Linked DNA regions of Variovorax paradoxus. The protein of the gene in region 1 binds, or shares a complex with, the protein of each later gene. Links are inferred from orthologs where the notes say so. Each region holds a gene or a part of one and is shown in the gene's direction. Other genes may lie near its edges.

Region 1 (3,135 bases):
TTCCTTGACGATCATCGATCCGTCATCCATGGTCTGCACGAAGCCGCGCTCTTCGAGATCCTTCATCACGCGGCTCACCATTTCGCGTGAGGCACCGACCATCTTGGCCAGGTCCTGGCGGGAGATCTTGTCGCGCACCTTGAGATTGCCGGCACCGTCGTCGATTGCGAATTCGAGCAGCGAGCGGGCCACGCGTCCGTAGACGTCCATCAGCGCCAGCGACTCGATCTTTCGGTCGGCATGGCGCAGGCGCTGCACCAGGCCGCGCATGATGTTGTAGGCCATCGAGGAGTTCTCGGGCAGGCAACGCGCGAAGGCGTCGCGGCCCAGCATGAGCACGTCGCACTGGATTTCGGTGCGCACGGTGGCCGAGTGCGGCTCGTCGTCGATCAGGCTCATCTCGCCCAGGTAGTCGCCGGGATGCAGCGTGGCAAGGATGACCTCGCGCCCGCGGCTGTCGGCGCTGGTGACGCGTGCGCGCCCGGTCAGGATGATGTAGAGCGCATCAGACTTCTTGCCCTGCTCCACGACGACTTCTGCACGCTTGAAGCGCTTCTTGATGATCGCGTCCGCGATGCTGGCGGACTGCGTGGCCGTCAGCGACGCGAACAAAGGAACGCGCCGAAGCAATTCGAGGTTGGACAGCATCGACATTTATCAATCCCTGAGACAGCGCACGGAGCGACCCAGAGGGCAAGCCAATGGATTACTACAATCGCGCGCATTGAAAACACCGTTCACCCGGTGTTGAACCGGGCAGTGATACTCCATATATATCGCTACCACCCTGAAAATGTACACGCTGACGCAGCGCATATCCTAGGTTTTCTACCCATGTCCGCTTCCCAACACGCCAAGGTTTTGATTCTCGGCTCCGGTCCGGCCGGCTATACCGCCGCCGTCTATGCAGCCCGCGCAAACCTTCAGCCCCTGCTCATCACTGGCATCGCCCAGGGCGGGCAATTGATGACCACGACCGAGGTCGATAACTGGCCGGCCGACGTTCATGGCGTGCAGGGCCCCGACCTGATGCAACGCTTCCTGGAGCACGCCGAACGCTTCAAGACGCAGATCGTGTTCGACCACATCAACAAGGTCGACCTGAGCAAGCGCCCCTTCACCCTCACCGGCGACAGCGGCACCTACACCTGCGACTCGTTGATCATCGCCACGGGTGCTTCCGCGAAGTATCTGGGCCTCGATTCCGAACAGAAGTTCATGGGCCGCGGCGTCTCCGCATGCGCGACCTGCGACGGCTTCTTCTACCGCGAGCAGGAGGTCTGCGTGATCGGCGGCGGCAACACGGCCGTCGAAGAGGCACTCTATCTCGCCAACATCGCAAACAAGGTGACGCTGGTCCATCGCCGGGACAAGTTCCGCGCCGAACCCATCCTGATCGACAAGGTCAAGGAGAAGGTCGCCGAAGGCAAGATCGTGTTGAAGCTGCACAACGAACTCGATCAGGTGCTGGGCGACGACTCGGGCGTGACGGGCATCCGGATCAAGAACACGCAAACCGGCGCCACCGAGCAGATCGACCTCAAGGGCTGCTTCATCGCCATCGGGCATCACCCCAACACCGACATCTTCCAGGGCCAACTGGAGATGAAGGACAACTACATCCTGACCCGCTCGGGCCTGCAGGGTTTTGCCACGATGACCAGCATTCCGGGCGTCTTTGCCGCCGGCGACGTGCAGGACAACGTGTACCGCCAAGCCATCACGAGCGCGGGCACCGGCTGCATGGCGGCACTCGACGCCCAACGCTTCCTGGAGCAGGACGGCGCCCTGTAGCCAGTGCGGGGCCCAAAAGGGCTATAATCCGAGGCTTTGCCGAAACTGGGCTCTTTCACGAGCTTCGGCAAAGTCGGGGTACCGCCACCCGTTTCTGGCGAGGTCAAGCTGCAAAACACCCTGCAATCGCCCTGATTGCGCCGGTGCCAGCTGTTCAAGAAAGAGTGTCCTCATGGCACGCGTATGCGACGTAACGGGCAAAGGCCCGATGGTCGGAAACAACGTTTCCCACGCCAACAACAAAACCAAGCGCCGGTTCCTGCCGAACCTGCAATACCGCCGTTTCTGGGTCGAGACTGAAAACCGCTGGGTTCGCCTGCGTGTTTCGAGCGCTGCACTGCGCCTGATCGACAAGAACGGCATCGACGCCGTGCTCGCAGACCTGCGTGCACGCGGCCAAGCTTAAGGAGCTGAAACATGGCAACGAGCAAAGGCGGACGCGAAAAGATCAAGCTGGAATCCACCGCGGGTACCGGCCACTTCTACACGACCAGCAAGAACAAGAAGACGATGCCTGAAAAGATGTCGATCATGAAGTTCGACCCGAAGGCGCGCAAGCACGTCGAATACAAGGAAATCAAGCTGAAGTAATTCGGCTCCGGTTTTCTCAATAAAAACCCGCTGCTAACCCAGCGGGTTTTTTTGTTGCCCGTCGATTTGCAATGCAAGGATGGCGGGCACAAAAAAGCCGACCCTGAGGTCGGCTTTTCATTAAGCGCGGAACCGTTAAGCGCGAGCAGCGCGCAGGCGGGTCGAGAAGTCGCGCAGACCGGCAATGCCGCTGGCTTCTGCCCGATGGCACCAAGCCGCCAGATCGGCCGCCAACTGCTCGCGCGATTGCGAGGTGTTCAGCCAGAGCTGGCGCAGCTCTTCGCGCATCGTGACCATCTTGTCGAGCACCGGGTGGGCGGCGCGGGCCTGCACGACATGCGAGCGGGCCGAAGCAGGCACCTTGTCGTCGTCGCGGTGCAGCCAGCGCTTGGCTGCCTTGAGCACCGACAGGTCGGCACCCTTGGTCTTCAACGCATCCAGCTCCTGGCTGGTGGCACGGCGCATTTCGCGCGCATAACCGGCCATGACTTCGTAGCGGTTGGCGATGACGGCCTCGAGCGTCTTCTCGTTGGCCACAGGCTGGATGTCGCCCATCAGCATCTTCGGTGGCACCTTCTTGACCTTGGCCCAGCCGAGCTTCTGGAACGCCTGGATGTAGATCCAGCCGATGTCAAACTCGTACTTCTTGACCGAGAACTTGGCCGAAGTCGGGTAGGTGTGGTGGTTGTTGTGCAGCTCTTCGCCACCGATGATCAGGCCCCAGGGCATGATGTTGCGGCTGGCGTCGGG
Region 2 (3,070 bases), 1.5 Mb from region 1 along the record:
GCCTTCGCGGCGCAGACGGGCTTCGAGCAGTTGTACGGTCGGTGCATCGCCGTCGGCGCCGCTCTTGAGCCATTCGAGCACCTGGTCGCTGGCGGCGTCGTGGGCGCAGGCGCGCAGCGCGCTCATCAGCGTGGCGGCGGCGCGCGTGGTCGAAAGCTTCCAGCCGGTTTCGTCGTGCGTGACGACGCCTTGCGCGCTCAACTGGGCGCTGATGCGGCGCGTGAGGGCGCGGTCGGTCGCGACCAAGGCGACCGGTGCGCGGTCTTCGGCGAGGTGGCGCAGCACGCAGGCGGCGGCGAGCTCGGCTTCGTCTTCGGGGTCGAGGGCGACGTGCGAGGCACAGGTCTGCGCCGCTACGTCGGAAGGCACGAGCGAGAGATGAAGGGCATGGTCGCCCCACAGTTTGCAGAGAGATTGCGTGAGCGGATCGGTCTGGAAGCCCTCGAGCACGATCAGCGCATCGACCTGCGCGCGCGTGGACTCGCGCTGAAGCACGTCGGTTGCGTAGCCCGAGGTCGAGGTCCACGCGACGGCGATGCGGATCAGCGCGCTTTCGATGCGGAACCACTCCGATTCGCTGCCCGCCTCGGCCACGCCTGCCGCGCGCTGCGCCCAATCACCGCCCCGTTCTTCGGGCGTCACGGCAGCCGCAAGAGGCGCCAGTTGATACGCCAGCTCGACGACGCGGCCGGCCAAGGCAAAGCGCTCGGCGTTGAAACCGGCCTGCGACAGCAGCGCCTGCGCCGTGACGAGATCGCGCGCCATGTCGTGCGCGATGTCGTAGCCAGTCGGCACGAAGCCGCCCGCGCTGCGGGCCCAGTTGTGGGTGGTTTCGAAGCGCGGCACGAAGCCGGGGCTGCCGCATCGCGCCCACATGGCGCGCGCCACGCCCATCAGCTGCGCATAGGGCACCAGCACCACGGTGCGGGCGGCATGCAGCTGGCGCTCGGCGAGCGCGCGGACGATCCGCGCGACGACGCCGTCGGCGGGATCGCACCACAGAGCCTGGACAGGGTGGCCTTCGTTCATGTTCTATCGAGGGGTTGGAGAGCGCGTGGACGTGACGCGCAAGGGCTTTGGCTATCGCCGCCATAGCGGCCCTGCAAGGCACGCCACCCCTTGGTTTCTGTCACAATGACCAGCACTTTAGCTGCACCGAAACTCTCTGCGCACAAGGATCCATCACATGGCCAGCGAACTCATCAAACACATCTCCGATTCCTCCTTCGAGGCCGACGTGCTCAAGTCCAGCCAGCCCGTGCTGGTCGACTACTGGGCCGAATGGTGCGGCCCCTGCAAGATGATCGCCCCCATCCTCGACGAAGTGTCGGCTACCTATGAAGGCAAGCTGCAGATCGCCAAGCTGAATGTGGACGAGAACCGCGACATCCCCGCCAAGTTCGGCATTCGTGGCATCCCCACGCTGATGCTGTTCAAGGACGGCCAGCTGGCCGCCACCAAGGTCGGCGCCATGAGCAAGGCGCAACTCACGGCCTTCATCGACCAGCAACTCGCTTAAGCGACATTTCAACCGGCCAGCGCGCAATGCGTTGGCCGGCGCGTTTTTCCTGTCATAATCTCTCTCAGTTCACCGGCCCTTTCATTCAGGCAACCGGTTCGAGTTCCCCGGTTGGTGAGGCAGTTCTCGCTTCACATCCAACCTCCCCCCGTTTTCCGTTCGATTACCCCGCGAGGGGTCATTCCATGCACTTAAACGAACTCAAGGCACTCCACGTGTCTGAAGTCCTCAAGCAGGCTGAAGCGCTTGAGATCGAAAACGTCGGCCGCATGCGCAAGCAGGAGCTGATGTTCGCGATCATCAAGAAGCGCGCAAAAGCCGGCGAGCAGGTCTTCGCCGACGGTGTGCTCGAAATACTGCCCGACGGCTTCGGCTTCCTGCGCAGCCCCGACACCAGCTTCACGGCCAGCACGGACGACATCTACATCTCGCCCAGCCAGGTGCGCCGCTTCAACCTGCACACCGGCGACATGATCGAAGGCGAAGTGCGCACGCCCAAGGACGGCGAGCGCTACTTCGCGCTGACCAAGCTCGACAAGGTCAACGACGGTCCGCCGGAGCAGAACAAGCACAAGGTGATGTTCGAAAACCTGACGCCGCTGTTCCCCAAGGAACAGATGAAGCTGGAACGCGACGGCGTCAAGGGCGAAGAGAACATCACGGGCCGCATCATCGACATCATCGCCCCCATCGGCAAAGGCCAGCGCGCCCTGCTCGTGGCACCGCCCAAGAGCGGCAAGACGGTGATGATGCAGCACATCGCCCACGCGATCAGCGCCAACTACCCCGACGTTCACATGATGGTGCTGCTCGTCGACGAGCGCCCTGAAGAAGTGACCGAAATGCAGCGCACGGTGAAGGGCGAAGTCATCGCTTCGACCTTCGACGAGCCCGCAGCGCGCCACGTGCACGTCGCCGAAATGGTGATCGAGCGCGCCAAGCGCCTGGTCGAACTCAAGAAGGACGTGGTGATCCTGCTCGACTCGATCACCCGCCTGGCCCGCGCCTACAACAACGTCGTGCCCTCGTCGGGCAAGGTGCTCACGGGCGGTGTCGATTCCAACGCCCTGCAGCGCCCCAAGCGCTTCCTGGGCGCCGCGCGGAACGTGGAAGAAGGCGGCTCGCTGACCATCATCGGCACCGCGCTGATCGATACCGGCAGCCGCATGGACGAAGTGATCTTCGAAGAGTTCAAGGGCACCGGCAACTCCGAAATCCACCTCGACCGCCGCCTGTACGAAAAGCGCGTGTTCCCGTCGATCCAGCTCAACCGCAGCGGCACGCGCCGCGAAGAACTGCTGCTGGCTCCCGAGATCCTGCAGAAGACCCGCATCCTGCGTCAGCTCATGTACAACATGGATGAGATCGAGTCGATGGAGCTGATGCTCAAGAACATGAAGGCGACGAAGACCAATGTCGAATTTTTCGACATGATGCGTCGCGGCGGCTGAGCATCACGCTCTTCCGCAAAAGCGCGTTGGCCCTACCGGGTCAACGCGCTTTTTTCATGGGCGCCCTGTGCGCAGGGCGCGGCCTTCGAGGGCGCTCTGG

Evidence for each region.
Region 2: the proteins of trxB (region 1) and trxA are in contact, whole or in part, in a crystal structure (PDB 1F6M), measured with the Escherichia coli proteins. The link is inferred for Variovorax paradoxus from one-to-one orthologs.

The regions. Positions count from the first base shown.
Region 1 is NZ_CP102931.1:5,220,790-5,223,924, forward strand. Bases 1-2,814 are described here. They hold trxB (thioredoxin-disulfide reductase), read left to right. Parts: upstream 1-834; coding sequence 835-1,794; downstream 1,795-2,814. Other genes in these bases: NWF24_RS24685 (Crp/Fnr family transcriptional regulator), read right to left, coding at 1-654; rpmB (50S ribosomal protein L28), read left to right, coding at 1,967-2,200; rpmG (50S ribosomal protein L33), read left to right, coding at 2,212-2,385; NWF24_RS24705 (DesA family fatty acid desaturase), read right to left, coding at 2,521-2,814. In the rest of the region: more of NWF24_RS24705, read right to left, coding at 2,815-3,135.
Region 2 is NZ_CP102931.1:3,693,601-3,696,670, forward strand. What follows is about bases 104-2,852. They hold trxA (thioredoxin TrxA), read left to right. Parts: upstream 104-1,186; coding sequence 1,187-1,519; downstream 1,520-2,852. Other genes in these bases: NWF24_RS17430 (PD-(D/E)XK nuclease family protein), read right to left, coding at 104-1,029; rho (transcription termination factor Rho), read left to right, coding at 1,705-2,852. In the rest of the region: more of NWF24_RS17430, read right to left, coding at 1-103; more of rho, read left to right, coding at 2,853-2,970; NWF24_RS17445 (oxidoreductase), read right to left, coding at 3,025-3,070. UniProt on the Escherichia coli protein: Participates in various redox reactions through the reversible oxidation of its active center dithiol to a disulfide and catalyzes dithiol-disulfide exchange reactions.